2 regions of the Candidatus Thiodiazotropha sp. AKIB8 genome follow, and region 2 is predicted to be linked to the other one. Evidence: predicted binding sites of a transcription regulator. Region 2 holds the regulator's gene; the other holds the start of a gene.
The links. The regulator sigma-54, encoded in region 2, starts transcription at its own class of promoters, with help from an activator protein. The targets are predictions, from matches to a motif close to TGGCANGNTNCNTGCTT.

Region 1: the regulator sigma-54 is predicted to act here: its motif matches at 5,785-5,801, upstream of AC4IFB_RS09300 (TonB-dependent copper receptor).

The regions. Positions count from the first base shown of each region.
Region 1 is NZ_JBSYOO010000031.1:86,580-102,572, reverse strand. It holds gene AC4IFB_RS09335 (FAD-linked oxidase C-terminal domain-containing protein) at 1-412, opposite strand, end outside; gene AC4IFB_RS09330 (DUF3450 domain-containing protein) at 881-1,654, shown strand; gene AC4IFB_RS09325 (MotA/TolQ/ExbB proton channel family protein) at 1,651-2,988, shown strand; gene AC4IFB_RS09320 (MotA/TolQ/ExbB proton channel family protein) at 3,002-3,418, shown strand; gene AC4IFB_RS09315 (ExbD/TolR family protein) at 3,418-3,828, shown strand; gene AC4IFB_RS09310 (energy transducer TonB) at 3,828-4,445, shown strand; gene AC4IFB_RS09305 (tetratricopeptide repeat protein) at 4,490-5,677, shown strand; gene AC4IFB_RS09300 (TonB-dependent copper receptor) at 5,844-7,931, shown strand; gene AC4IFB_RS09295 (DMT family transporter) at 8,168-9,079, shown strand; gene AC4IFB_RS09290 (DUF2934 domain-containing protein) at 9,279-9,566, opposite strand; gene AC4IFB_RS09285 (alpha-D-glucose phosphate-specific phosphoglucomutase) at 9,676-11,310, opposite strand; gene AC4IFB_RS09280 (TIGR03016 family PEP-CTERM system-associated outer membrane protein) at 11,826-13,280, shown strand; gene htpG (molecular chaperone HtpG) at 13,472-15,379, shown strand; gene adk (adenylate kinase) at 15,767-15,993, shown strand, end outside.
Region 2 is NZ_JBSYOO010000016.1:14,062-30,054, reverse strand. It holds gene AC4IFB_RS03050 (calcium/sodium antiporter) at 301-1,269, shown strand; gene AC4IFB_RS03045 (KpsF/GutQ family sugar-phosphate isomerase) at 1,445-2,410, shown strand; gene kdsC (3-deoxy-manno-octulosonate-8-phosphatase KdsC) at 2,591-3,112, shown strand; gene lptC (LPS export ABC transporter periplasmic protein LptC) at 3,156-3,719, shown strand; gene lptA (lipopolysaccharide transport periplasmic protein LptA) at 3,706-4,224, shown strand; gene lptB (LPS export ABC transporter ATP-binding protein) at 4,221-4,946, shown strand; gene AC4IFB_RS03020 (RNA polymerase factor sigma-54) at 5,154-6,638, shown strand; gene hpf (ribosome hibernation-promoting factor, HPF/YfiA family) at 6,809-7,144, shown strand; gene ptsN (PTS IIA-like nitrogen regulatory protein PtsN) at 7,165-7,635, shown strand; gene hprK (HPr(Ser) kinase/phosphatase) at 7,635-8,570, shown strand; gene rapZ (RNase adapter RapZ) at 8,755-9,621, shown strand; gene AC4IFB_RS02995 (PTS sugar transporter subunit IIA) at 9,618-10,016, shown strand; gene AC4IFB_RS02990 (HPr family phosphocarrier protein) at 10,025-10,294, shown strand; gene ptsP (phosphoenolpyruvate--protein phosphotransferase) at 10,291-12,024, shown strand; gene AC4IFB_RS02980 (cytochrome C) at 12,681-14,438, opposite strand; gene AC4IFB_RS02975 (glycogen/starch/alpha-glucan phosphorylase) at 14,680-15,993, opposite strand, start outside.

The DNA.
Region 1 (15,993 bases), on a different contig from region 2:
GAGAAGAGGGATCGGGTGCATAATACAACCCATAGGGTTTTGCTGCCTCACTTACAGCTAAATTCCTCACCCCAGGTTCTACACGGGCCTGTCTGTTATCGCGGTCTATCTCAATAATGTGGTTGAGTCTGGCAAGGCTCAGCAAAACCCCCTCCTCATGGGGAAGGGCGCCACCTGAGAGACCGGTTCCGGCGCCACGAGCCACCACCACTATTTTATGCTGATGACAGTACTTCAGGATTATCTCCACCTGCACAGCAGTGGTGGGTAAGAGCACAATCAATGGGACCTTACGGTATGCAGATAATCCATCACATTCGAAAGGGATGAGTTCCTCTTCGCGGTAAACTACGCAATCTGAAGGCAGCATTTTTAAAAACACTGCAGCTAGGTTTTGGCGATTATGTCCCATCAGAAAATCCTGAAATCTCTTTCATCATAGATTCACACTAAAGATAAGTGATCCTACTCGCTTAGTTTCAGCTATCCCACCGGAAACTGGAACTATGAGGTAATGGTTGACCATAGGTATGTGATTCTTTCAGAAATCGGCTATAAGGTTAACCTTGGTATGTTTAGGTTTGTATGAGAGCTGAAAATAGTGGTTGGGATTGAGTGTATCCGATTGGACTCGTATGATGCGCTTGTGGTTCGGCCCGAAGGGAGCCCCGCTATGGGGACAATGCTGCGTTGCACTTCTTGAAAAGGGCATACCATTCCCCGCGAAGTGCGCCTTGCCTTGGCCCCGTAGCGGGACGCTGAGGGTTACCGAAAATACCGCACGGCCTACTAGGTTTGAAATCTTTAGTCGATGCTGGATAAATTAATTTAAAGCCATTCAACTGGGTTGCTGATGGCTGGGGCTGAATATAGTAACGCAATGAAACTATTTGTAATTTTGACGATTACTCTGGGAATCCTTTTGGCCTGCGGCAGTGGCTTGGCGGTAGATAACCTTGAGCGGGCGATTGACCTGGAAGTCGGCGGCCAAAAGGCGGCTGAGTCCTCCCAAAAGAAGGTTGAACAGTTGGATGATGAATCTCGCAAGATGCTAGAAGAGTATCGTCTGTTAAGCCAACAACTTCAGCGCACCACCATGGCCAATAAGGATTTGCAATCCAAGCTGGAGCAGCAGGCCGGGGAGATAGAACGCATCTCTCAAGAGCTGGAGGAGATCGATCGCATGCGTAGCGATATCGATCCCCTGATGAGTCAGATGCTGGAAACACTAGGACAGTTGATAGAGCGGGATACCCCCTTTCTGCCCGAAGAGCGGCGAGTGAGACAGGATGCACTGGAAAAGGCCCACGAAAACAGGACGGGTGAGATATCTGAACGCTATAGGCAGTTGCTTGAAGCCTATCAGATCGAGGCTGACTATGGCCGCAATATTGAGGCTTATCAGGCGCAGTTGGATCAGCTGGATGGTAATCAGAAAATGGTCGATTTTCTGCGTTTGGGACGGGTTGCGCTGTTTTACCAGACCCTGGATGGCAAGCAAGGGGGGGTCTGGGACAATCAACAGCGTAGCTGGCTCAAGCTCGATTCCAGCCACATGGCAGAATTGACACGGGCGATACGTATTGCCAGAAAACAGTTACCCCCCGACCTGATGGTGTTACCGCTGGTGATACCTGAGGAGGGCGGACAATGAAGAGCATAATAACCATTCTCAGCATGCTGGCAGCGCTTCTGGTCCTGCCTCCGCTCTTTGCTGCAGATGACTCGTTGCAGTCACTACTTGATCAGGTGCGACAATCCCGCCAGCAGCAGCAACTCAGAGATCAGACGAGGGAAAAACGCTTTCTTGAACTGCATGATCAGCGAACAGCAGAACTTAAGGCGATCAAACAGAAGCTCCAGACGGAGCTTGATCGTCAGCAGCAACTCCAGGCCAAGCTTGAACAACAGCAGGCAGATCTGGAGGTACTTCGTGAAACCCATAAAGCGAGTGCCGGGACATTTGGCGAGTTATTTGGTGTTGTCAGGCAGGTGGCATCAGAGAGTCTGAACCTGTTCAGAAATGATCTCACCTCATCACAGCATCAGAATGACTTGGAAATACTGGAGGAGATCGCCAGTAGCCAATCTCTTCCCTCCCTGGATCGTTTGCAGGATTTGTGGGAGATTTTCATGCAGCGAATCATACAATCAGGGTCTATCTGGCAGAGTTCTCTGCCGGTGATTCTTACCTCTGGTGAGGAGCAACAGGAACAGGTAACTGTGATTGGTCTCTTTAATGCACTTTCGAATGGCCGCTATCTGAGGTACCTGCCTGAAACTGCCCGCTTCGTAGAACTGAGCAGGCAACCTGCGCCACGCTTTCAATTGATGGCAAAACAAGCGGAACAGAGTAGAGGTGGTTTGCAGACACTTGCAGTGGACCCCTCAAGAGGGGCTATCCTCTCACTGCTGGTTGCCTCGCCAACCCTGCTTGAGCGGATTCAGCAGGGTGGTTATATCGGCTATTTCATCCTCTTCCTTGGACTGCTGGGCTCTCTGGTTATCCTGGAGCGATTGATCAGTCTCTATATTGTGGGACGAAGGGTTAAGAAGCAGCTTAATAGTGCTGAACCGATGGATAACAACCCCCTTGGACGTTTGCTCACGATCGATCAGGAGCAGTCTCAAAACTCATCCGATTCCCTTCAAAAATACTTGGATGAAGCGATTCTCAAGGAACTTCCAAGCCTTAGAAGGGGGCTACGTCTGTTGGCCATATTTGCTGCGGTAGCTCCTCTGCTTGGTCTCCTTGGTACGGTGACTGGTATGATTGAAACCTTTCAATCCATCACCCTGTTTGGCACAGGGGATCCCAAACTGATGTCCGGTGGTATATCACAAGCTTTGGTGACTACTGAACTGGGCTTGGCCGTTGCCATACCCATGGTGCTGCTGCATAGCTATCTTGCAGGGCGCAGTAATCGGGTGATTCGTCTACTGGATCAACAGAGTGCCGCCCTGGTTGCGGCCCGTTCCGGGAGTTGAGATGGAGATGCTGATGAGCCGGCTGCCTCTTGATGCGCTGAGTCTACTCGAGCGGGGCGGGGCGATCTTAATCGTGATTTTGTTACTCTCCCTTGTTATGTGGACATTGATCGTCTATCTCTATCTGCAGTTTTGGTGGCATGGCTCCAAGCTCGTCAAGGATGATTGTCTACCCTGGTTGCCACTCATTATCTCCCTGGTGCAGATTCTCCCGATGGTTGGCCTGCTTGGAACCATCGAGGCGATGATCGAGCTTTTTCATGTCATAGCGCATCATGGCACAGGCAATATACGCGGCATGGCAGGGGGCATTTCACAAGCATTGATTACCACTATGGCCGGTTTGGTCGCCTCCCTATCTGGCTACTACTTCTCAAGCGATCTACAACACAGGCTGAGCTACAGCCACCATCCACAGGGGAGCGTCTGATGCGACATCAGCATGTGGATGATGAGAACGGCGATCTGGCGATCAATCTCACGCCATTGATCGATATGGTTTTTATCCTGTTGATCTTTTTTATGGTGACCTCCTCCTTTGTCAAAGAGCCCGGCGTCGAAGTGGATCGTCCCAGTGCTGCAACGGCGACAATAAAACAGCAGGCAGCGATTCTCATTGGTGTGACAGGCGAGGGAGATGTCTGGATCGATAAACGTCGTGTCGATATCCGGGCAGTGCGGGCCAATGTAGAGCGTCTGCATGCTGAAAACCCGGAGGGTGCTGTAGTTATAATGGCTGACCGAAAGGCCCCTACCGGTGTGGTTATCCGGGTGTTGGATCAATCACGTCTTGCGGGAGTAGAGAGTGTTTCGATCGCGGCATCCATGGAACAGGAGTAATGCGTTTTTTTACTGCAATTGTGATCGCTTTGGCAGTCAATCTGGCACTCTTCTTCTTGCTGGATCAGATGCTGCGTGAAAAAGCGATTGATGTAGAGAAGACGATCACCTCGGAGCGAGTGGAGTTCGTTCGCCTGCGTCGACAGCCTGATCCGCCCCCTCAGGATGAGCTTGAACCTGTGGAGGAGAAGCAGGAACCTCCACCCGCTACACCAGAGACACCACTCAAACCGATCGCGGTTGATCGTCCCGATATAGAGCAGTGGCAAATCCCCGATTTAAACATACCTTTAAGTATTGCTTCGGGGCCCTACATTGGTACACGACCTGAGTTACCGACAACTTTAGCTGCGGAGCCTGTCCCACGCATGCGCTTTCCCCCTCGATACCCACAACGGGCATTGATGCGACGTATTGAAGGCAAAGTGGTGTTGAGGTTCACCATCAATCCCGATGGATCGGTTAGTGATGCAGAGGTTGTCGAATCAGATCCTCCAGGTTACTTTGAACAGTCGGCTCTTCGCGCAATCAGCCGTTGGCAGTTTCATCCAAAGGTGGTTGATGGTGAAGCGGTTTCACGTGCGGCAACACAAACCATTAGCTATCGTCTGAATTGATGAATCCAGGAAAATATAATCTCAGTGGGTGGCTCGTGAAGACCATGTTTTGTCTACTGCTTCTGCCCACTCTTCTGAACGCCGCTGATGAGCTGCCCAAGGATGCTGCTGGAGCAGAGCGCTATACCTACGACTACCTGTTTATGATTGATGCACTGATACGAAATGAGAAGTATCAGCAAGCCAAGGTCGAATTGGACGCACTACTGGAACGCGTCAAACAGAAACCGGATGAGACAGCTTTGGCTCGGCAGGCCTATGGCTATTTAAGTATCGGACTGAAGGATTACAAATCGGCAATAGATCATTTTTTGTTCGCAGTGGAATCAGGCGCTTTGCCATCCCAGGTAACCCTTAATTTACGCTATACCCTCGCTCAGCTGTTATATCAGGAGGAGCGATATAAAGCGGGTCTAAAGCAACTGCAAGCATGGTTTGAACAGACCAAAAAACCATCTCCTGAGTCGAGGGTTCTGTTGGCAAGTCTCTACTATGCATTGAAGCACTATCGTAAGGCGATAAAACCGTTGAAAGTTGCCATCAAGCAGTCGGACTCTCCTCGTGAGTCATGGTATCAGATGTTGGTCGGGCTATATTTTGAAACAAAACAGTACAAACAGAGCGTACCTGTTTTGCAAGTCATGGTGAAAAGGTATTCTCGCAAAGCCCTCTATTGGCAGCAATTATCCGATGTCCTGCTACAACTGGGCCGAGAACAAAAGGCGGTTGCTGTTCTTTCCCTGGCGGCAGAGAAGAATCTTGTTGATGAAGATGGCTTGATACGTCTGGCCAAGCTCTATCTTCAGTTGAACAGCCCATTGGATGCGGCTGAGTTGTTGACGAACAGACTTGAGAGTGGTGAGATCAAAACGGATAAAAGCAGTCTGAATCTACTGGTGGATGCCTGGCTTCTGGCAAGAGATCAGCAGCGTGCATTGAAGGTGCTTCAAAGATTGACAGAGATCGATAAGTCAGGAAAGCCACAGCTCAGGAAGGGACGATTGTTGATGGAGCTTGAGCAGTGGCAAGCTGCAAGGTCCAGTCTCGAACAGGGCATTAAGCTATCTTCCAAGCCAAGTTTCGATGACTGGATATTGCTGGGAAGCAGCCACTACCGCCTTGATAGCCCTGAGGCAGCCAGATCGGCTTTTGAGTCGGCCTTGAGTGTGGCTAAGAGTGAAAAATCCCAGCAACTTGCTCAACGATGGATCGACTATCTGGAATCTCGTTGATTTTTTTACGGCATATGACTCACATGACTGAGTGATTTGCCTTATTTTCTTCCATCTCATCTAAACCTAACCCAGAGATTGTTTGTGGAAACAGCGACTTGTTTGGTTGGTGTGGATATTGCTATTTAACACTGTTTGAAATATTAGAAAACATAGAGGTGAATGCATGCGACCTACAGCCTTATCATTGGCAATCAGTTCTCTTTTATCTGCCCAGCTTCTGCTTGCGGATGACCAGACCGAGAGCCTGAACGAAGTTGTTGTCGAAGGGGAGGGCGAGACCGCTCCGGCAGTGATATCAACACCAATGGATGGGACTTCTTCCGGTATTCCCGCAGATGCGGCTGATTTTCTGCGGGATATAAATGGTGTTTCCGGTACAAGAATGGGGGGGCATGGGATCGATCCAATCATTCGAGGTCAGAGTCAGAATCGCCTCAATATTCTTATGGATGGTGCCTACATACATGGTGGTTGTCCAAACCGCATGGATCCGCCTACTGCATACTCCTCGATGGAAAGTTATGACAGCGTTACCGTTATCAAGGGCTCTCAAACAGTAATTTATGGCGGCGGTGGTAGTGGTGGAACCGTATTATTTGAACGCAGCGTCCCTCAATTCGAGCCAGGCAAACCCTATCTGGGTCGTGCAGATGTTGGCTATAAAAGTAACTCCCAGACAAAAGAGGCCTCAGTTGATCTGGCAGCCGGTACTGAACTGGGATATGCACGGGGCATCATTGGTTACAAAGATGCTGAAAACTATGAAGATGGTGATGGTAACGAAGTACGTTCGTCTTTTAGTAATCAATCCGGCAATCTGATCCTGGGCTATACCCCGGATCAGAACAAAGTACTGCAACTGAATCTTGAAGCCACCCGTGAAGATGATGCCTACTATGCGGGGGCCGGTATGGACTCGCCAATGAGTGATTCTGACAATATTCGTTTGAAGTATGAGCAGAGTGATAATCTGGGGCCGCTGTCAGGTATCAAGGCAGAGATCTACTCCAGTGAAGTTGACCATCTTATGGACAACTACTCATTAAGAGAGCTGACCGCACCCATGCGCATGAGTGTACCAACCTCCTCAGATACCAAAGGTGGTCGCTTGCTGGGGGATCTGATGTTGGGTGAATCAACCCTGACAGTCGGTTTTGACTATCAGAATAATGAGCGCGATGCTGATCGTTTTTCCGGTATGCCTAACATGGATCCGGTCACGCTGCAGTCGATTATGTGGCCTGGGGCCGAGTTGGAACAGACTGGTGTTTTTGCGGAATTATCGCTGCCGGTAAGTGCGCTGGATCGAGTCAAGGCGGGATTGCGCTATGATCGGGTCGACGCCTCCATTTCCAGGGGTGACGAGAAACCGGATCTTGGTCCCAGTCCTACCCCGAACAACCTCTACGCAGCCTACTATGCAGATACATCCGACAATAAGACAGAGGACAATGTTGGCGGGTTTGTACAGTATGAAAGAGAGATAGGTGATGGCACGCTCTACACTGGATTGAGTCGTAGTGTACGTACTGCCGACGCAACTGAACGTTATCTGGCGAGTTTCGCGCGGAACATGATGACAGGAATGGACAGCAGTTGGGTGGGTAACCCGGAGCTGGAACCTGAAAAGCATCACCAGATCGAAGCAGGCCTGCGTTGGACTGGAGATGCATGGGATACGGATGTCTCCGTTTTCTACAACGATGTAAGTGACTACATCCTGCGTGACAAAGCCCGTGGTCAGGATGGTATTCTGGTGTCCAATGGTACGGCGACTATCTATCGTAATGTGGATGCGGAATTCTACGGCATCGAATGGCAGGGCGGTTACAAGATTCTCGATTCTCTGAGTACCACCGCCAGTCTCGCCTATGTGCGTGCAGAAAACAGTACAGACGATCGTCCTATTGCACAAATTTCCCCTCTCGAAGCCACACTTGGTATGGAATATAGACTAGGGTCATTGGATTTCGGTAGCAAGGTGCGCATGTCGGCCAAACAGACTCGTGCGGATCTGGAGAATGGAAGTGGTCAAGATGCCCAGGAGACACCTGGATGGGCTGTAATTGACCTCTATGGCAGCTATGAGATAACCAGCTCTGCCGATGTCAGCTTTGGCATCGACAATCTGTTGGATAAAAGCTATGCCTATCATGTTAATCGGGCAAATGCGGATCCATTCAACCCTGAAGCGATCCAGGTCAATGAACCGGGTCGCGAGGTCTGGTTGAAAGCTGGTATCAAGTTCTGATCTGGTAAGAGAGGTGCTCTATCAGGGGGGCATAGCTCTTCCCCTGATAGAGACAAAACCGGCCTCTTCTTCCGCTCCTGGAAGGGAGTAGTGTTCACCTCTTGAATCACTCCCTTTTGATGGATTCTCCATTAATTCCAGTCATAGTCTATGACAATTTAGATTCTACGAAGACATAGATAACCTGCGGGGATACAATCCGCCTGACCTTTTTCCTTGTTTTGCAGGCTCACTGAATGTCTCAATCAACAGATAGACCCAACCAGAGTGTGCATCACCTCTTCTGGGGTATTGTCAGTACCGTTGTCGCCTGTATTTTGTTGGCAGTAATGGATGGTTTGGGTAAATGGCTGATGCAGGATTTAGCCATGCCTCAGGTTGTCTGGGCACGCTATTTTTTCCACACTTTATTTGTCGGAATAATCTTTTCATACCGCCAGGGATTTGCTTTTGTTCGTCCGAACCGGCCCTGGACTCAGCTACTCAGAGCCATCTGTTTAATGGCTGTGACTTTGAGTCTATATAGCGCCATTCAAACGATATCACTGGCGGATGCCACTTCAATTGTCTTTTTTGCACCCGTCCTGGTGACCTTGCTCGCTGGATGGTTTTTGAAGGAGAAGGTTGGTGCAGTCGAGTGGTTTGCTGTTGGTGGTGGTTTTATTGGTGTGCTGTTTATTGTCAGGCCAGGATTTCGCGACCCTGATCCTGCACTGCTGTTAGCTTGTCTGGCTGCTGTTAGTCTCGCCTTCTATTTTGTCTTGACCAGAGCACTGAAAGGTCATGACAGTGAACAAACCACACTGTTTCATACAACATTCACCGGTGCGATTGTATTGACCTTGCTGCTACCACTCTGGTGGCAGCAACCCACCATCACTCAGTGGTTATATTTATTAACCACTGGAGCATTAGGTGCAGCTGGCCATTTTCTGCTGGTGAAAGCATTTCATATGGCGTCTGCTTCACTGCTTTCACCCTATCTCAATGCGCAGCTCGTTGCAGCGGCTCTGATTAGCCTGCTCTTTTTTGAAGATACGCTGGGATGGCCGTTCTACTTGGGCTCATGTTTGATTGTCGGTGCAGGACTGCTTGTCTGGGCACATCAGCGTGTCCTGGCAACCCTGTCTGCACGGCGATCCCTGTAGAAGATCTTTTACTGAATCCGAACTGGTGGATCAAATATTGAGGAATAGAAGTGAACACCCATCCAGGCCCATTTGCACAGCCTGAATCCTATATTTTTTCGTAGATTTAACTGCTATAGACCGACTATATGCGCCCCGCATTTACAAGAATAGAGTGTGAATACGGGGCGCAAGGCTTTCGCGCAAATCTAAATGAGAGTCACTTTTTCTTCAGCAACTCATTTATGGTGCTTTCACAATCGAGCCAGTCCTGGACATCATTGCCCGGCTCGAAATTTCGAGCTTCTGCCCGATAGTAAGCCATGGTGGCAATCATCTCATAGCGCTCTCGAGGACTGATCACTGCCACTTTCGAAGATGCCTTCTTTGCCACACTCTTTTTCTTAGTGGTTTTTTTCTTAACGACTTTTGGTTTCGCCGCTTTTTTTGAAGTTGTTTTTTTCTTCGTTACTTTTTTTTCGCTCACTTTATCCTGTTTCTTATTCACAGCGGGGCTCCCCTGAATGTCGTTTGATTATTGTACCTGAAATATAGTTATTATATTCTCAACTATGGCTGATATATAGTGATCCAGTTGCAAGTTGTCCAGTAAAATTTCAGGTGATAACTGTTGGCTCAGTTCGTCCTGTTCGTTGTTCAATTTCAGCAACTGCCAAGGCTATCTCCACAAGTGGTTTCATGACCTGTTGCGTGCTCTCCATCTGCTTTTCTGGATCGGGCTGATATGCTTCAAGATAGACCCTCAAGGTAGCGCCTTCCGTGCCGGTACCTGAGAGTCGGTAGACAATCCTTGATCCATCGGTAAACCCAATGCGGATTCCTTGATTCTCAGAGCGGCTGGAATCGACCGGGTCGGTATAGGAAAAGTTGTCTGCATACTCTACCTGGTAGCCACTAATCTCATCGCCAATCAGGCTGTCGAGTTTATCAACCAGGGATTGCATGAGTGACTCTGCGGCATCTTTCTCTATCGCCTCGTAATCATACCTGGTGTAGTAATTCCGGCCATAGGTCTGCCAGTGATCCCGTACGATCAACTCTACAGATTGCTGTTTGACTGCAAGTAGATTGAGCCAAAACAGAACCGCCCATAAACCATCTTTTTCTCTGATATGGTTGGAGCCTGTTCCAAAGCTCTCTTCGCCACACAGAGTGATCTTTCCTGCATCCAGCAGGTTACCAAAAAATTTCCAGCCAGTGGGGGTTTCAAAACACTCAAGCCCGAGCTTTTCAGCAACACGATCAGCTGCTTGACTGGTAGGCATGGAACGGGCAACACCACTAATGCCAGCGCTATAGCCTTTAATCAAATGGGCATTGGCTGCTATGACTGCCAGACTGTCACTGGGCGTAACAAAAAAATCGCGTCCCAGGATCATGTTTCTGTCACCATCGCCATCTGAAGCTGCACCGAAATCAGCGCCATTGCGACCTTCGGTCATCTCTACCAGTTCATGGGCATGAACCAGATTGGGGTCTGGATGGCCGGCACCAAAATCGATTTTTGGGATACCGTTAATTACCGTTCCCGGTTCTGCGCCCAGCAACTCTTCCAGAATACGTTTGGCATAGGGCCCGGTTACTGCGTGCATCGCGTCGAAGCGCATGGTGAATGCACCAGAATTGAACAGTTGATGAATGCGCTCAAAGTCAAACAGGCTGGCCATCAGCTCGGCATAATCACTTACAGAATCAATAATCTGGATAGTTGTATCACCGATGCGCTGTTCACCAGCTTTGTCCAGATCGATATCGGCGCACTCAGCAATACGGTAGTTATCAATGGATTTTGTTCTATCGAATATGGCTTCTGTTACCAATTCAGGGGCTGGCCCACCATTGGGGGTGTTGAACTTGATGCCAAAGTCTTCATCCGGGCCGCCGGGATTATGGCTGGCAGAGAGAATGATGCCTCCGTTGGTCTGATATTTACGAATGACACAAGATGCTGCTGGTGTCGACAACAGACCTCCCAGCCCAACAATGACTTTGGCAATACCATTGGCTACCGCCATTTTCAGGATGATTTGTATCGCCTCGCGATTGTAAAATCGGCCATCCCCACCCAAAACCAGGCTGCCACCAATCAGATCGGCCTGGGTATCGAATATGGCTTGAACAAAATTCTCTAAATAGTTCGGGGTCTGAAACACCCTAACTTTTTTTCTTAATCCAGATGTCCCGGGACGTTGGTCGTCAAAGGCTTGGGTGGTCACAGTATTAATTTGCATGATTTCGGTCTATTTGTGGATTTGTTACTTGGATAACCACTATTCAAACACAACTGCTATGGTCAGTTGAAGTGTAGAGATAGCCGTTGCTCGGGAATTTCACGAAGGCCCTCAATTTTCTGAGCCAACCGGCAGCGGCAGGGTTGCAGCCCATCTATTCAGGCAGGGAAGGGCCTTTGCTCCTCTGGCTCCGCCAATAGGCCTCTCATGGATATGGGTAATATTTACACGACAAGCTGGGTATTCGGGTTAGAATTGTCAGTCAATATGGAATTTGGGTTTTTTACCAACTGACAGTCAGACTACAGATATGATGGGTTTAATCTGTGCGGCAGATAACTTCTATATCTGCAAAGCATGATAGAATTCACGCCGCATTATCACTGTCATTGATGATTCCGTGCCGCTGAAGTCAACAGGCTCCTGGGGTAAGACCGGAGAGTGCATGCTGACTCAATCAGGGATGAAAGAAACAAAATGACTCAATCTAAACAGATACAGACAGGATGGATAGGATGTCTTGCGTAATATTTCGTAAATCTGACCGAATTCATAAGCTACAAACACTGGCAATGTTCAGTTTGCTCTCGTTTCCCGTAGCTTCCCTATCAGGCGAGTGGATTGTATCCCCCTCAATAGCATTAGATGAGGTCTATACAGATAATGCACTGCTGACCAGTGAGGAGAAGCAGAGTGAGTACGTTACTCGTGTAAGACCCAGCGTCTCAATCTTTCGCGAGGGTGCCAGAGCCAATCTCGATTTCAACTACTCTCCCGAATATCGATACTATAAGGAAGAGACAAGAGATAATGAGACTGTTCACCTGTTGCGTGCCAATGGTGATGTTGAGCTTGTAGAGAATCATCTGTTTGTTGATGCCTGGGCAACTTCTGACCAAACCCAGATCTCTTCCAGTCGCACCAGTCCTGATGGTTTGACGGGGCCGACTGAAAATATCGATTACTACACAGTTGGTGTCAGCCCCTACTACACAACCCGCTTCGGCAATGTCAGTGTTCTGGAAGCTCGTTATTCGGCTGATAAGGTTGATTATGAAGATCAGGATGAGGTTGACAGTACCTCACAAGAGTTTGATCTGATTCTGGGCAGTGGTACCTATTCAACTTCCCATGCCTGGGAGCTTGCAGCGAGTCATACGCTGGAGGATTACACAGGAACCAGCGACGACAAGAACAAGATCTCAATCTTCAGAGGTGAGTTTTTACAACAAATCTCACGCCGATGGGCAGTGGCGTTCGCAGCTGGCTATGAAGATTTTGATCTCATTATCGGTGAAGATGTGGATGGGGAGCTGTGGTCTGTCGGCATAGTCTTTACACCCACCAGTCGAACGAGATTTGCCTTGGGTGGTGGTGAAAGAGCCTTTGGCGATGATTACTACCTCAATTTTGAGCACACTTCCGGTCGATCCGTGTGGCGCATCGACTATAAGCGGGACTACATCAGTGCCCGTGATGAGGCGACTCGGCCCTCTTTGTTCCAGCGCCAGGATGAGTTTGGCAATGTCGTCAGAGACGCGGTTCTGGATAATCCACCACCAGTTACTGTAACTGGGGTTTCAACCCTCAGTGCAGAATATTATGAGTCTGACCGGGTAACCGCTTCCTATGTATTCAGAACCCAAAGAACCCGGGCTGAATTAAGAGCTGGATTTACCAAGAGAGATTATGAGATCGCCACTCAGGATACTGAGGATACTACCGCATCGGTCTCACTCTATCGTTTAATCAGTCGTAAGTTTTCAGGTATCTCCCGACTCCACTGGAGAGATCACGATGAAGAACTTCAGGACTACAAAGAGTGGTCCGCCTCTCTGGGTGTCAACTATCTTCTTGGTCCTCAGACGACAATATCCACCAGTGTCACCCATCTCGATCGAGAAGGGGAGACTGAATTGACCACTTATGAAGAGAATCGTGTAACTCTTGGATTATTAATGAGATTTTAATGGTTTTGAGAATATTTGCACTGGATCTGACTGAGGGATCGAGCATCCAGTCTTGAAAAACCGATAAAAGATCCCATATTAGAGAACGATTTTCCAATCCCATGAAAAGGGCCGTTTGTGCTACTAGGTACAGGTTCTCTTTGTGGGGTGTTCTTAATCTACCTTCTTGATTACAGAGGCCGTTTTCAAATATGTCAGTTGAAGCTCAAAAGGAAACCCTGGATTTTCAGGCAGAAGTCAGCCAGGTACTCAATCTTGTTATTCGATCACTCTACAGCAATAAAGAGATCTTTCTCCGGGAATTGATTTCAAACGCCTCGGATGCTGCCGAGAAGCTGAGATTTGAAGCGCTCACCGATGAAGCGCTGTTCGAGGATGATCCCGAGCTTAAAGTTGTGGTGACCTACGATAAGGATGCCGGCACCTTGACCATTTCAGATAATGGCATAGGCATGAGCCGACAGGATGTCACCGATACCATCGGTACCATTGCAAGCTCTGGCACACGAAAGTTCTTTGAAGCGATGTCTGGGGATCAGGCCAAGGACAGCGAATTGATTGGGCAGTTCGGTGTCGGCTTCTATTCTGCATTCATTGTTGCGGAAAAAGTAACGCTACTCACCCGAAGAGCCGGCCTGGGGCAGGAACACGGTGTGCAGTGGGTATCAGAAGGTGAGGGTTCCTACTCTATTGAGAATATCGACAAGCTGAGTCGTGGAACGGATGTTGTACTTCATCTAAGGGAAGATGAAAAAGAGTTCCTGGAGGGATTCAGGCTGCGTAACGTTATCTCGAAATTTTCAGATCACATTACGATCCCTGTGGAGATGGAAAAAGAGTTCTATGGCGAGGATGAGGAGAAGCCTGAGGCCCCGGAATTCGAACGAGTAAATACAGGTACCGCCCTATGGATGCGCAATCGCTCCGATATCTCCGATGAGGAGTACAACGAATTCTACAAGCATGTCTCCCACGATTTCGAAGATCCACTACTACACGTGCATAACCGGGTAGAAGGGAATAATGAATATACCGCACTGCTCTTCGTACCTAATCGTGCACCATTCGATTTGTGGGACAGGGATCAAAAGCATGGTGTAAAGCTGTTTGTTCGACGGGTATTCATCATGGACGAGGCAGAGAAATTGATGCCTCGCTATTTACGCTTTGTCAGAGGCGTAGTCGATTCTGATGATCTGCCGCTCAACGTCTCCCGTGAGATTCTGCAGCATAACCGCAAGATCGACACCATTCGCCAAGCCAATGTTAAACGCATTCTCGGTGCATTAGAGAAACTGGCTGAAAATGATCAGGAGAAGTATCAAGTCTTCTGGGATCAGTTCGGCAAGGTATTGAAAGAGGGGCCGGCTGAAGATTTCAGCAACAAAGAGAAAATTGCCGGATTGCTGCGATTTGCTTCCACACACAATGAAAAGGATGAACAGACCGTATCATTGGCTGACTACATCTCACGCATGCGTGAGGGCCAGGAAAAAATCTACTACATCACTGCGGAAACCCCAGCGGCAGCTCGTTTCAGTCCTCACCTGGAAGTTCTGAAGAAAAAAGAGATCGAAGTATTGCTGCTTTCCGATCGGGTTGATGAGTGGTTGGTAACCAGTCTCACTGAATTTGATGGCAAGACCCTCCAATCTGTTGCAAAAGGTGCGTTGGATCTGGGTGATCTGGAAGATAAAGAGGAGCAGGAGAGCCAGGAAAAGGAGAGTGAAGAGCATAAGGCTTTACTTGAAAGAATGCAGGAGATCCTGAAGGATTCAGTTAAGGAGATACGGGTCAGTCAGCGTTTAACTGATTCTCCCTCCTGTCTGGTGGTTGAAGAGCATGATATGAGTGCTAACCTTGCCAGAGTTCTGAAATCTGTAGGACAGGATGCGCCCCAGACAATGCCGATTATGGAGATCAACTCATCACACCCACTGGTGGAAAGGCTTGAAGCTGAATCAGATGAAGAGCGTTTCGGGGATCTGACCAAGGTTCTGTTCGATCAGGCTCAGCTGGCTGAAGGTGGGCAACTGGATGATCCGGCATCATTTGTGAGAAGACTCAACAGTCTGATGCTGAAGCTGGCAGGCAATTAATGCCGCATTAGCGAATAAAAAAACTTTGATAGGAAACGATCACTGTTTTGTTGTACCAATCTGGATTCGAGCCGAGAAGCCCTGATAATGAGATATCAGCTTTTTGGCTCGATTCAGATTGGTATGTTATGAATAAACTAATTTATCTATAAAACAATAACTAAATTCCATCTTCTGATACTGATTCTATCATATTGTCTATGTCGGGTGATCTGCCCGCTCATGTTCATAAGTGGCCTGTATCCGCCTATTGATAGCCTCAACTGGCCCCTGCTTGCAGGGCATGGCAAACTCCAGGGTAAGATTCAGGTTAGGCTGAATTAACAGAATTGTTTCATCAGCGGGTGAAAATCCGAATATACTCATAACAACCGAAGGAGATTCATAATGCGCGTCATTCTATTGGGCGGACCAGGTGCAGGTAAGGGCACTCAGGCGAATTACATTAAAGAAAAATATAAAATCCCACAGATTTCAACCGGTGATATGTTGAGAGCTCATGTCAAGTCAGGATCAGAACTCGGTGTTGCCGCAAAAAAGATCATGGATGAAGGTGGCTTGGTCTCAGATGACATAATCATGGGAATGGTGAAAGAGCGAATTACTCAGGATGA
Region 2 (15,993 bases):
ATCGAGTCGCCAAGCAAAAAAAAAGCGCAACAGGAGATGTTGCGCTTGAATATATACCACCAAAGGAGGAAAACTGGTACATCTGAGTATCAGTATGTAAGAATCATCTAATATTCCGATATGATTGTCAAGTGTTTTCCTCTGGCTTTCTGCTATCATCTCAACCCTTTGACTATTCTCTTAGCGCATCACCTAATAATATGGTGTCAGCGCTACAAAGCTGCGACTGTCCTGGTGATCTTCAAGTAGATATAGATCAGGTGACAGTGTTTATTTAACTCGCTAAAAAATATAATTTTAATGTTGCTGCATAGTTTCTCGATACTTATTGGTCTGGTGGTTTTAGTATGGAGTGCGGATCGCTTTATCAGCGGTGCCGCCGCATTGGCGGACAATCTTGGCGTCTCCCCCATGCTGATCGGCCTGACGGTTGTAGGGTTTGGTACCTCTGCGCCTGAGGTTCTGGTTTCCCTTATGGCGTCGGTAAACGGCAATCCGGGTTTGGCGATCGGTAATGCGGTTGGTTCCAATATTGCCAATATCGGTCTGATTCTTGGTGTTACTGCACTCGTTATCCCTCTCTCTGTTCACTCCAGTGTACTTAAGCGCGAATATCCAATTCTGCTTGCTGTTACGGTGATTTGCATAGTGTTGATGTGGGATGGCAATTTAAGTCAGGTGGATGGATCGATCCTGATCCTGTTGCTGATCTCTGTGTTCGGCTGGATGATCTACACTGCAAAAACAGGAGAAGCAGACCCCATAGCCGGGGAGTACGATGCAGAGATTCCGCACGATGTACCAACAAAAAAGGCGTTGTTTCTTCTGATCGGTGGTTTGGTATTTCTACTGATCAGTTCCCGGATATTGGTGTGGGGTGCGACCAATATAGCTGTGGCGCTCGGCGTCAGCGATGTGGTGATTGGATTGACTATTGTTGCCATCGGCACCAGTCTGCCCGAACTGGCGGCAAGCATTACCAGCGCACTGAAGGGAGAGGACGATATTGCTATCGGCAATGTCATTGGTTCAAACCTATATAATATGCTGGCTGTATTGAGTATTCCTGGTTTGGTCGCGCCGGGTGCTTTTTCGCCGGATTTGCTGAACCGGGATCTTCCGGTAATGTTCGCCTTGACGTTGTTCCTGTTTTTAATGGGCTATGGATTTGGTAAACAGGGCCGTATTAATCGTATTGAAGGTTTGGGGTTGTTGCTCTGTTTCGTCGGTTACCAGGCCTGGCTGTTTTACTCTTTAGTTACTCATTGAGCATAACGTGGATTTGCTGGAAGTGGATCGTAATTACAAGAAAAATCATGATATTTAAACAGGTTATCTCCTCTCATGGCGGGTTTGTCCCCAGACAGGCCGGCATTTTGTGATGGCTCACTAAACAAGACATACTGTTCGGATGAAGAAACCCACACCACCCTCACAGCAAGAAATGACCCAAATGATCGAGTTGGGCCAGGCGGTAATTGAAACCGAGGCTGCGGCGGTCTCAGCGTTGATTCCAAGGTTGGATGGAGGGTTTGCCCAGGCTTGCCACTATCTGCTTAATTGTCGTGGCCGTATTGTCGTGATCGGTATGGGAAAATCTGGTCATATCGGTAACAAACTGGCAGCAACCCTTGCCAGTACGGGTAGCCCGGCATTTTTTGTCCATCCTGGTGAAGCCAGTCATGGGGATTTGGGCATGATCACAGCCGATGATGTGGTTTTGGCGTTATCAAATTCCGGGGAGACAGGAGAGTTACTGGTAATACTTCCCCTGCTGAAGCGATTGGGTGTGCCGTTGATCGCGATGACAGGAAAGCCTCATTCGACCTTGGCAAGAGAGTCTGAGGTTCATATCGATGTCAGTGTTGATAAAGAGGCCTGTCCCCTGGGGCTGGCGCCGACCTCCAGTACTACTGCCGCACTGGTGATGGGCGATGCTTTGGCGGTGGCTCTGCTGCAAGCGCGAGGTTTTACTGCCAAGGATTTTGCTTTGTCCCATCCTGGTGGGTCGCTGGGTAGACGTCTGTTGCTGCATGTTCGAGATATCATGCATAGTGGAGAGGCCCTGCCATCGGTGATGCTTGAGGCTACGCTTCACCAGGCGTTGGAGGTGATGTCTGTGAAGGGGCTGGGCATGACAGCGGTTGTTGATCACGAGGGGCGTCTTGCCGGTGTCTATACGGATGGCGATCTAAGGCGTACGCTCAACCAGCCGATCGATATACACAAAATCAGTGTTGAAGAGGTGATGACAAGGGATTGCAAACGGGTTCCGCCAGAAATGTTGGCGGCTGAGGCGTTACAGTTGATGGATGAAAATAAAATAAACGGCCTGCTGGTGGTGGATGAGGAGCAGCGTCTGATTGGCGCATTCAACATGCACGACCTACTTAGAGCTGGTGTTATGTAGTGTCGTGTTTCAATTGGTCGACAGTTTTAGAGGCCTGAGCAGGCCTCCTCTCGGACAAGACGCTACCCGGCGACCCGTGTTGTTACGCGCCTTGGAAAGGGGGTGTCATGCCTTGCGGCTAGCCATTTAGCGTCACGGTAACATTGTCAAACGATATGAAATACTAGACAGGGGGGCAAAATGCAGGATATTTATAATAAAGCAAAAGCAGTCAAACTCTTGATATTTGATGTTGATGGGGTATTGACGGATGGCGCTCTTTTTTTCGGTGATGATGGTCAAGAGTACAAGTCCTTTAATTCCAGAGATGGACATGGGATGAAAATGTTGCAATTCACCGGTGTGGTGATTGGCATTATCACTGGCCGGACCTCTGAAGTGGTGAGGTTGCGCATGGAAAACCTGGGTATTGAGCATGTCTATCAGGGCAAACTCGAGAAGCTTCCAGCGTATGAAGAGTTGAGAGATAAACTGGGGCTTACTGATGAGCAGGTCGCTTACGTCGGGGATGATGTTGTGGATCTTCCTATCATGCGTCGAGTCGGGCTTGCCATCGCCGTTCAGGATGCGCACCCCTTTGTGGTTCAACACGCCCACTGGCAAACGCCTCATGGCGGTGGACATGGGGCTGGCAGGGATGTTTGTGAGATGATCATGGAAGCGCAAGGAACCTTGCAAGCCAGTTTGGATCACTATCTTTGAAGCATGAGTTCGCAGTTGATTATGGATATGTGGGAAGTCTAGCTTGAACAGACGCCTGCTTGGTCTCTCCTTGATGCTCGCCCTGGTGCTGAGTTTAGCCTGGTGGGTGAATGAACTGACGCGCCCTGAGATGCAGAAACGACAGGTAGCTAGGGATATCCCTGATTCCTATGCCGTGGACCTACGCGTAAAACAGTACAATGAGGATGGGGAGCTTCTGCAAACATTACAAACCCCTAAAATGTTACATTATGAGAAGCGTGGTATTACCGAGCTGTTAAAGCCAGTGGTATGGCGTTTCCGAGCCGATACGCCGCCATGGAGGATGCAGGCAGAACAGGGTGTGGCAGACCATCAGCAAGAGACACTCTATCTTCCGGGCAGAGTGATCATCGAGCGTGAAGGAAAGGGTGATTTCGCACCTTATCTGATTGAGACCGAAGATCTGACTTTTAAATCAAAAGACTCATATGCATCAACGGCTGAGGCGGTCGAAATTCAGAGTGGTCAGCAGCGAATATCAGCAGTCGGCATGCAGGCATGGCTGACTGAGCCATCTCGCTTGAAGTTATTACATCAGGTACGAGGCTACTATGAGTTCGAGTAAGGGCATTCTGTCAATCCTGGTATATGGCCTTGTCTGTTTTGGCGCAATGCCGATTATGGCCTTGGAGAGTGATCGGGATCAGCCAATGCAGCTTGAGGCGGACAGTCTAGCCATTGATGAGTCGACAGGTATCAGCCTCTATGAGGGGAATGTGACGATTACCCAGGGTAGTATGAAGTTGTGGGCTGAGCGCCTCTGGGTTCATCGTCGGCAGGGAAAGACGGAGCGGATCATCAGTGAAGGTGAACCGACTAGATTCAGTCAGCTGCCGGAAGTCGATGGGGTAGAGGTGCATGGTCAGGCGCGAAGGATGGAAATTCATGTTGATCGTGATGAAATGGTATTGATTGACAATGCTCTGCTTGAGCAGGGCGGTAACAGTTTTCGAAATGACCGGATTGTTTACAATCGAACCAGTGCCCAGGTGAAGGCGGGTAGCAGTGCTCAGGGTAAAGAGCGGGTTCAAGTCGTAATTGAACCCCAGACCAAGAGCGATGCACCGTGAGCCAGTTGCGGGCTGATGCACTTGAGAAGCAGTACCATAAGCGTAAAGTGGTCGATGGTGTTTCGCTCAATCTGAATAGCGGTGAGGTTGTTGGGCTGTTAGGGCCAAATGGTGCCGGAAAGACCACCAGTTTCTACATGATCGTGGGCCTTGTTCAGGCTGATCAGGGTAGAATCTACCTGGATGGAGAGGAGCTTACTGATCTTGCAATGCATAAGCGCGCCAGCATGGGTATTGGTTATCTGGCCCAGGAGCCCTCTGTTTTCAGGCGGCTCAATACTGCGCAGAATATATTGGCGATACTTGAAAATCGAAAGGATCTGGACGCGCAAGCAAGAAGAGCGCATTGTGACCGGCTTTTGGAAGAGTTCGGTATCGAACATTTGAGAGAGAGTATGGCTATGAGCCTCTCAGGTGGAGAGCGACGCCGCCTGGAGATTGCCCGTGCGCTTTCAATGGAGCCCGCATTCATTTTATTGGATGAGCCATTTGCAGGTGTCGACCCAATTGCGGTTATCGATATTAAAAGAATCATTCAACATCTTAGAGAATTAAAGATTGGGGTGTTGATTACCGACCATAATGTTAGAGAGACTCTTGATATTTGTGATAGAGCCTACATCATTAATACTGGTAAGGTATTGGCGGAAGGAACCACCGAGGAGATCCTCGATAACCAGGAGGTACGTAGTGTTTATCTGGGCGAAAATTTTACTATGTAAGGCTATGTTTATGTTTTTTCATGGATTATGTGATTTAAGAGTAGAGATGATGACTACTCGTCAGCTGACAAAATGAAGGTTAAAGTATGAGGCAGAATTATATTCAAACGAAACAAATACCAAGAATTATTCCGTGAACGGCATTTATTAGCTAGAATGAATATAAAGACATACAAATAACATACCAGGTTTAAAGATATCTCTGCTATGAAGCAGGCTCTACAGCTCCGGCTCGGACAACATTTAACAATGACACCTCAGTTGCAGCAGGCAATACGCCTGTTGCAATTGTCTGCGCTCGACCTGAGTCAGGAGGTGCAGGAGGTTCTTGAAACAAACCCCATGCTGGAGGGTGAAGAGGAGTTTAGTCAGCAGACTCAAAAAGAAGAAGCTAGTCAAGAGAGCTCTGATCAGAGTTCAGACAATAAAGAGTCTTTGAGCTCCAACGATATCAACAACGAGCGGGAAATTCAGACCGACAGTAGCCAGATCACAGAAGACCTGCCCGTTGATAGTGAATGGGCTGACGTATACGACAGTTATCTTCCCCCATCGAGCAGTGGTAGTGAATCTGCAGACAATGACTATCTGGTTCAGCGCAGTGGCGCGATCACTTTGCATGACCACCTGGTCTGGCAGATGACACTGACCCCATTCACTGAGCAGGATGTTCTGATTGCCACTAACCTCATCGACAGTATTGATGAGGATGGATATTTCAAAGGTGATCTCCAGGAGATCCTGGTTTCCCTGAATGATGAGGAGATGACTCTGGAGGATGTAGAGGCAGTACTTCATCGTATCCAGGCTTTCGACCCTCCGGGGGTTGGTGCTCAGGGTGCTCAGGACTGCCTTCTAATTCAACTTCGGCAACTTCCTGAAAAAACACCCTATTTGGATTTGGCGATCAGACTCTGTCGCGACCATTTCAACTTGCTCTCTGCGCAGGATCAGAATCAGATCATGCGACGAATGAAGGTTGATCAGGACGACCTGATGGCTATCATGCAGTTGATCAGGACGCTCAATCCTCACCCTGGCACAGCGATCGCCAAAAGCGAGCCTCAGTATGTGATTCCTGATGTATTCGTCAGCAAGCGCAATAATCGCTGGGTTGTGGAGCTAAATGGTGAGGTTACGCCTAAACTAAGGGTAAACAACGACTATGCCAGTCTGATCAAGCGTGCGGATCAGAGTGATGACAATACTTTCCTGAAAAACCACCTGCAGGAAGCGCGTTGGTTCATCAAAAGCCTGATGAGTCGAAATGAGACTATTCTGCGTGTGGCGAGTAAGATTGTTGAATATCAGCGGGGCTTTTTTGAACATGGCGAAGAGGCTATGAAGCCACTGGTTTTACGGGATATCGCTGAGGCTCTGGAGATGCACGAGTCGACCATATCCAGGGTGACAACCCAGAAGTATATGCATACCCCCAGGGGTACGCTGGAGTTTAAATATTTCTTCTCCAGCCATGTGAACACAAGTGCAGGGGGTGAGTGCTCCTCCACTGCTATACGTGCGCTGATAAAAAAATTGATTGCTGCAGAGAATACAAACAAACCTCTCAGCGATAACAAAATCGCCGCCATATTGTCGGAACAGGGTATAAAAGTGGCCCGCCGAACGGTGGCAAAATACCGCGAGTCGATGAGTATCCCACCATCGAACGAGCGTAAGCGACTGATGTAGGTGAAGTGAATTATCGGAGTGGCTATCATATCATGCTTGATATGCTTACTGAACCGGAGCGGTTTCAGATAAAAGTGGATTCATGAATGAGTTGCTGTAAAAATGCCCCGGCGTTACTTCACCGCCTCAGTTAGAGTGATGAGCCAACTCATCTAAGACAGGAGAAAATTATGCAGATAAGCGTTACCGGTCATCATGTGGAAGTTACCGATGCCTTGAAAAGCTATGTAGATAATAAGTTCGAACGTCTTGAGAGGCATTTTGATAATGTAATCAATGTACATGTCATCTTGAGCGTAGAGAAGCTGAGGCAAAAGGCAGAGGCCACCATGCAAGTGAACGGTGCCAGCGTATTCGCTGATGCAGTACAGGAAGATATGTATGCGGCCATTGATGGGCTTACCGATAAGCTGGATAGGCAAGTCATAAAGCATAAAGAAAAGATGCAGAGTCACCGTGCCGGTAGTGGCGCGAAGTACGCTGTAAGTAGCAGTAGTTCAGAATAGATAAAACTGGCGAGGTCTCCATGTTTCCCGACGGATTTCTGCTTGAGGAACGGATCGGCTGCAGTGTGGAGGCAGCCAGTAAAAAACGTGTCCTGGAGCAGCTTGGCCAAAGATTGGCCAATTCTGCTCCTGGTCTCACACAGGATACTGTGTTTGATGCATTGCTTGAGCGTGAACGTTTAGGCAGCACCGGACTGGGCAAAGGAATAGCGCTACCCCATGCGCGAATGTCACAGATAACACAATCCACCGCAGCATTTATTCAGCTGCCTTCAGGGGTCGATTTTGATGCGATCGACAGCCAACCGGTGGATCTTGCCTTTGCCATGCTGGTTCCTGAGGAGGCAACTGAAGCCCATCTGCAACTACTGGCAAAATTGGCCAGGATGTTTGATGACCCTCCATTCTGCTCGGCACTGCGTGAAGCGGAAACAACGCAGCAACTGTTTCAGTTAATCCGGCAGCGAGAAGCGGCGATAACGTCAGTTTAATGCCCACCAACTACACCATTCGCGATCTTTTCGACGAATTTGCCAGCGAACTTTCACTGAGCTGGAATGGTGATGGTGATGAAAAAACAATAGAGTTGGACAGTGAGTCGCCCCACGGTCAACAACCTGTGGGACCACTGAATCTGATTCGACCCAATCAAATTCAAGTGATTGGTCCTCCTGAGCAGAAACATCTACAGAGCAGCGGTGAAGAAAAATACCGGGAATCTCTGAGGGCGCTTTTTACCACCTCTCCTCTGGCGCTGATATTTACTGATGGTCTAAAGCCTCAACAGAGCTGCTTTGAATTGGCAGAAAAGAACAGAACTGCACTCATGTTCACCCCGAAAGGTGACAACTATGTAATCCATCGACTGCTGGAGAAATTCAGTCTTCCAGTGGGTGAGACGCTGTTGTTACATGGGGTCTACATGGAAGTTTTAGGTAAGGGTGTACTGCTTAGTGGAGATCCGGCAATCGGAAAAAGTGAGCTGGCCCTGGCTCTGATTTCGCGGGGGCATCGTCTTGTGGCTGATGATGCAACAGAGTTTTATAAAACCGGCGGTAAGACCTTGAGCGGTCGCTGTCCCAAGGTACTGCAGGACTTCCTCGAAGTTCGTGGATTGGGGCTGATTAATGTGCGTGCGATCTTTGGTAACAGTGCTATAAAGCCAGAGAAGCAGCTACACTTAATAATCGATTTGCTGCACTTTGATGATAAAAAATTAGATGACATGGATCGCCTGGAAGGTTGTCATTCCCATCGAACATTGCTGGGAGTTGAGGTGCCGCAGACGAGCCTGCCTGTTGCAGCAGGTAGAAATCTGGCAATCCTGGTGGAGACGGCTGTACGACAACATCTGCTGAAGATGGATGGGTACAACGCGACCGAGGATTTTATCGAACGTCAGAAAAACTATATAGATCAGGCTTAGCCTACTCTCATTGATGTGTGCAGGATGAATATGCTGAGGGTAAACTCAGCTGGGCAAGGTATCCCTATCTGCTTTGTCGATATTCCTGTTAACTTGTTTACAAAAAAGGTAATTACCTCCTACGATCTGGCGATGTTACCGAGCTGGATTCGGGTAAAACACTAGTTTCAAGAGTCTGAACAGAATGGCAAATGAGATAAAACTTCAGATTGTTACAGGGCTCTCCGGCTCAGGAAAGACCATTGCTCTGCATACCCTGGAGGATATGGGGTACTACTGCATTGATAATCTTCCGGTCTCGCTTTTGGTTTCAGTATCCGATTATTTGAACGGTGAACCTGAGGAGATCTTCAATAAAACTGCAGTAGGTATTGATGCACGCAGCCAACCAAGTCAGATCTCAAGTCTGCCGGCAGTGGTGGAGAACATTCGTCAGCGTGGTATTAATTGCAATATGTTGTTTCTCGATGCCCAGCTGGATACGTTGATCAAGCGTTTTAGCGAGACCCGGCGTAAACATCCCTTGAGCAACCAGCAACGCTCCCTCAGTGAGGCGATTCAACATGAGCGAGAACTTCTGCAGCCGTTGAGTGAAGCGGCGAATCTCAGAATAGATACCACTCACAGTAACGTACATGAGTTACGAGACTTGGTTCGTAATAGAATCGATGGTGAGAATGGGCAGGTTTCAATTCTGTTTGAGTCCTTCGGATTCAAGCACGGGCTGCCTCGAGATGTGGACTATTTGTTCGATGTGCGGTGTTTACCCAACCCCTATTGGCAGACTGAATTACGTACCTTTACCGGATTGGATCAGCCTGTTGCTGAATATCTTAATGCTCAGAATGAGACCAACCTCATGGTGTCAGACCTGATCAGCTTTCTATCCCGTTGGATTCCCGCTTTCGAAGCAGATGGGCGCAGCTATTTAACCATCGCTATCGGTTGTACAGGTGGGCAACATCGTTCTGTGTATGTTGTTGAACAGTTATATCGACATTTTAAGGATGCAGGTTTGCAAGTCATGTCTCGCCATCGTGAGTTGTCATGAGCATTGGGTTGTTATTGATAACCCATTCTCAAATTGGTGATGCTCTGCTTGAGACAGCAAATAAGATGTTCAATGGTGCGCTGTTGTCTGTTGAAACATTAACTGTGTCGATTGACTGCAATCCTGATCAAATTAAAACTCAGGCCCGTAAAGCAGTGGATAGTCTTGATGAAGGGGATGGCGTGTTGGTGTTTACCGATATGTATGGCTCCACACCCAGCAATATTGCTTATAGTCTGGCTGAGTCAGATCGAGTGAACGTGGTATCAGGGCTTAATCTGCCGATGTTGATTCGTACGCTCAATTATCAGGATCTCGACCTTAAATCACTAACGGAAAAAGCCGTCAGTGGTGGCAGGGATGGGATTCATTGCTGTAAAAGCCCACTAAAATAGTATTAATCATGCTTGAAAAAGAGATAGAAATAGTAAACAAACTTGGATTGCATGCCCGTGCTGCAGCAAAGCTAGTCAGCTGCGCCAATGGTTACGACAGTAACGTATTTTTGAACCGAAATGGTCAACGGGTTAATGGTAAAAGCATTATGGGTGTGATGATGCTTGCAGCAAATAAAGGCTCTGTATTGAAGCTCGAAATCGATGGCAACGATGAACAGCAGGCGATGGAGGCATTAATAGTTCTCATCAACAATAAGTTTGGGGAGGAACAATGACGCTCTCCTGTCAGGGCATCGGTATCAAGACGACCCGCGAGGTCGCAATTGGTGATGCCTACCTTTTACAGCAAGGCGTACCGGAGATCACTCATCGAGAGATTACCAGGGATCGGATTAATGCCGAGGTAGAGCGTTTTGAAACGGCCTTGCTGACCACCACCAGTCATTTACGTTCAGTACGCAACCTGATCCCTGAGGATACTGCCCAGGATATCAGCGAGTTTATTGATACTCATCTGTTGATGCTGGAGGACAATGCCATCAGTCAGGCAACTATAAGCCTGATCCAGGAGAAGTTATACACCGCTGAGTGGGCATTGCAGGTACGGCGAGATGAGCTGGTTAGGGTCTTCGATGAGATGGACGACCCCTATCTGCGTACCCGCAAAGATGATGTGAATCATGTTGTGGGGCACGTGCAATTTGTTTTGGCCGGTGGAGAACCTGAACAGAGGGGTGATCTCAAAGGGCGGGTCATCGTGGCACGGGATCTGACCCCTGCTGAAACTATCATGATGAAAAATCAGGGGGTTGCCGCATTTATCACCGAGTATGGTGGGCCGCTCTCCCACACCGCAATCCTGGCACGCAGTCTGGGTATTCCTGCTGTAGTGGGTATTCACCAGGCAACCGTTCTGTTTCGACAGGGAGAGCCGCTGGTTGTTGATGGCGCACAGGGTGTTGTGCTGGCTGATCCTACCGAACGAATCCTGGATTACTACCGGCAGCGAATAGAGACCCGCCGAAGAAGAGAGGTAGAGCTTCGCCAGCAGGTAGACCTGCCTGCTCTGACTACAGACGGCGATCAGATATTTCTCTATGCCAATATTGAGCTTCCAGAAGACATCGGCATAACGATGGAAAACCGAGCAGATGGGGTGGGTCTGTTCCGCACTGAATTTCTCTATATGAATCGTAGCGAACCCCCGACTGAAGCTGAGCAGTTGGATGTCTATATCGCTGCTGTAAGAGGATTGGGCGGTATTCCGCTCACGATACGTACACTCGACCTGGGGGTGGACAAGACCACGGGCGCAATCGCCGAATCGAGTTGCATGCCATCCATCAACCCAGCACTGGGGCTGCGGGCGATCAGGCTCTGCCTGAAGGAGCCTGAACTGTTTGTGCCACAGCTGAGAGCTATTCTCCGCGCATCTGCAGAGGGGCCGGTTCGACTGATGATACCGATGCTCTCTGGGATTAAAGAGTTAAAGCAGGTTTTGGATATCATCGACAAAACCAAGCATGAGCTGACTGAAGAGGGAATCCCTTTCGATTCTGAGATTCCTGTCGGCGGTATGATAGAGGTTCCGGCTGCTGCGATTATAGCGGATCGTTTTGCCCAATTACTCGACTTTCTCTCGATAGGTACTAACGATCTGATTCAATACACCCTTGCGGTGGACAGAATGGATGAAGAGGTCAATTTTCTTTTCGATCCGCTGCACCCGGCTGTGCTGTCACTGATTCAAAATACCATTGATGCAGCTCGTCAGGCAGATATACCAGTCAGTATGTGTGGCGAGATGGCAGGTGATCCGCGTTATGTAAGGTTATTGATCGGGATGGGGTTACGCGAACTCAGCATGCAGCCCAGTGCCCTGCTTGAGAGCAGAGAGTTGATCCGCCAGAGTAACCTGACAGATCTCAAGCAGAGAACTGATCTCTTTTTTGAGCAGCTGGGTGAGAGTGATGATGAGCAGCTGTTCGATAAGCTGTTTGTATAATAAAAAGCGCTCATAAGATGATATTTAGCTGCACATGAAACTCATCTAATTAGTTTTCAAGCGTTGATAATTGTTTATCTATTACCAGCAACTAATCGCAAGATATAGCCAACCCTACTACCTATCACAATGAGAGAGTCAGATACCATCTCTCCCTTACCTTCCGTAGGGTGGGGCCATGCCCCACCATATATGGTGGGAAATAGTGATAAGTTGCAGAGAAGTTCATTCAAGATCCAGAGTGATCATCCACTATTTGTCTACTTCTAACCTATTTGGTGGGGCATGGCCCCACCCTACGGTACAAACATAATAAGTCCGTAGCCTGGATGAAGTGCAACGGAATCCTGGGGAACAGCGCACCAACCATCCCGGATTCCGCTGTGCTCCATCCAGGCTACCTGGGTATCCATGGCATGTTGAACATCCGGGCACAGTTCGATAGCTCAAGATTTTATGAAATACCGAAACTCGCCACCTTATAAACCAAGGTTATCGACAAAATCCATTTTAGAGTTGCAATGGAACAGGGTATCTACGGTATAGGTATCACCTTTGTGCGGTTGGGTGAGAGTGATGATGAGCAGCTGTTTGGATTATAAATTGTCTTCTGCAGGAGTATCTGAATCAGAGCTCGACAGACTCTACGATGCCTATCAGTCATCATCTTCCTCGGGGTATTCATGGCATAAGGTGCAACTCACTTGCGTACCTTTCGCCACGAAGATGGTTCTCTCTCCATCATCGTCCCGCAGGTAGTTTCTGTCATCAGCAGCTTGGGATAACACGGTACCTTGCAGGTTAACGCCATGGCAACTTTGGCAACTGCTGGGGTTATCTTTGTAAAAGTCTTCATGATCAAGGTTCCAGCCTCGGCTATTGACGTTATGCATGCCATGGGGGCCGGACGTGGTCAGAGGCAGGCTGGTATGGCAAGTGCTGCAATCACTGATTGTGCCGACATGTCCCTGGAGTTGTATCGATGCCAGGTTGTCATTGGAAGCCTCATTGGCATTCGGCCAGATGGCATGGGTTGAGCCATGACAGCCTTCGCAGGCAACACCGCCATGACCGAGACTGTTGCGATAGAGCGTCAAATCGTTTTCTGCGAAGCGTTTGTTGGTCGCGATTCGGGGTGTTGCTGTGTCGATGTTGTCTTCCCAGGCCTGGCTCAGTCTCAGGCTGGTACCAAGATGACTGGTTGCATCACCGGTATGGCAGGATTCGCAGCGAGGCTCGTCAAGCCAAGGTGTTCTTGTCTCCTGGCCTACGGCAAGCATACTCCCATGACAATCGGCACATTCGATACCTGCACCACCCATAGCGCCACGAAGGCATTGGGTAACTTTTCCTGGGTGGCACTGGTAGCAGGTCTCTTCCAGGTCGCCATTGCTGGGGAAGATCGGTTCTCCGCTCGTTTCATCAGTCAGCTGACCATGATGCCTGTGCATGACTTCTGACATGGTGTCATTTCCGAGTTGGCTGCCGGCAGGTCCAGAACCACTTAAATCCAAGGCAGCAGAGTAGTGGCATGCGGCACAAAGTACGGGTTTGCTTGCTACCAGGTTGGTAGCGTGTTCCGCATCATGCAGTAGCAGTATGTTCTCTTTTGCGGCCTGCAATACGGCATTGGAATCATTGATGTCGTCCGGGATCAGGTAGGGGATTTCGCTGGAGATGGGTGCCGCAATCTCACCTGCTGCATGACAGTTCTGGCAATCTGCCTCTGAGGCGACGGGTAAGACGACATCAAGCGTGGCAAGGGCGGTTTCGCTACCCACTTGCTGGGCAGTGACTCTCATCAAAGGATAGGCGTTGGGTTGTCCGTTGTCGTCGACCGGCAGAATTGGAATACCCTCAGCAGAGAACCAGCCTTTGGATCTGTTGAATTCGTTGAACAGCTGGGGATCATTGGCGCTGTATGGGTTGAGAATGCCAGGCATGTTTTGGCCAAATACCAAGCCCTCGTCCGGCACTGGGTTATCTCCGAACAGATCGAAGACATAGCTATTACCCGAATTTGGGTTAATGCTCCAAAAGTTGGTTTTATTGACACTGCCGGCCAGGTTCTGGCTGGTAGTGTTGATCGAGCCGCTCGGATCAGATGTAGCGAGATAGCTGACTTCGACGCTATTGTCATCAAGCAGTTTCGGAGGATTACCCCGTTCAATCACCTGGCTGTGTATGACATTGAAGGGGGGCAGGATGACGAATGTCGAATAGTCGAGATCCGCACAGTGCATACCCAGGTCATTAAAGGCCAGAACGCGATGGCTGCCGCTGACTTCAGTTACGCCTGGACCGCTGTTGTCATCATCATCGTCATCACTGTCGTCGTCTCCACCGCCTCCACCACAGGCAAAGAGTGAGAGACTTAGTGTTAACAGGGTTATCCAGCTATGCTTTCCATTCATGCCATCACTCCCTTTGTAGAGGCAGATGATCCAGTGTTGGTTTGTATGGGAATTATATCCCATATTTAGAATAATTGTCTTGCTGGGTGCTTTTTATTGATTCTCAAGTTTCTTTGCGTCTTTGAGTCTCTTATTCCTCTTCAACAGATTGGTGGGGCAGGGCCCCACCCTACCGAGTAGCTCAAAGTGGGGGGCCCTAAGATGCTTAAAATATGATAACAACTTTCGTATGCATTTCTGATTAACCCGACACTTGCTCCACCTGCCATATCTTACTGGCATATTCACTGATGGTGCGATCACTTGAGAAATAACCCATGCGCGCGGTATTGAGTATTGCCATTTGGACCCAGGATGAGGGTTCCCGATAGATGCCATCTGCTTTATCACTGATGGACATATAGGTATCAAAATCGGCCAGGACTTTGAAATGGTCACTGCGCAGCAGGTTATCGGTGATCATGCGATAGCGGGAGGGTTCTTCAGGTGAGAAGAAACCGTTCGCGATCATATCGATGATGCGTTTTAGTCTGGGATCGGACTCATAGTATCTCTGTGGATGATAGCCTTGATGATTGAGCCGGGCGATATCATCAGTGGTGAGTCCGAATATAAAGATATTTTCATCTCCCACTTGCTCAAGCATCTCCACATTCGCACCATCCATAGTGCCCATGGTCAAGGCACCATTCAGCGCCAGCTTCATGTTGCCGGTTCCCGATGCCTCCATACCTGCGGTAGAGATCTGCTGTGACAGTTCAGCGGCGGGAATGATGTCGGTGGCGGTAGTGACATCGTAGTTGGGGATGAAGATGATCTTAAGGCGGTCGCTGACAGCGGGATCGTTGTCGATTACATCTGCAACATCATTGATCAGGCGTATGATCATTTTCGCCATACTGTAGCCAGGGGCTGCCTTACCACCAAAAAGAATGGTGCGGGGAACACAATCGATACCTGGATTATCGACCATTCGGTTGTAGAGTTCGATTGCGCGAAACAGATTCAGCAATTGGCGTTTGTATTCATGAATTCGCTTTACCTGGACATCGAACAGGGTAGTGGGATCGACCTGTTTATGCAGGTAGTACTCAATCAGGTTGGCCATGTGATCCTTGTTGGCCTTTTTGATATCAAGGAATTTGTCCTGGAAGCTGCTGTCCTGGGCGAATGCCTCAAGCTTTTTTACCTGGCTGAGATCCTTTATCCACTCGGGGCCGATAGCATCACTAATCAAAGATGAGAGTTTTCTATTAGAGAGGTATAACCAGCGACGAGGGGTGATGCCGTTGGTGATATTAATGATTTTGCCTGGATAGAATTGGTTGAACTCCTTGAAAGTCGACTCTCTCAATAGCTCACTGTGCATGGCAGAGACACCATTCACCTTGTGGCTGCCGATGATCGCCAGATGAGCCATGCGGATACGTCGCTCCCCACCTTCATCGATGATTGAGAGGCGGCGCAGGATATCCATGTCTCCAGGATGGAGGTGTCCCAGCACCAGCAGGAAGCGTCGATTGATTTCGAGAATCAGTTGCAAGTGGCGGGGAAG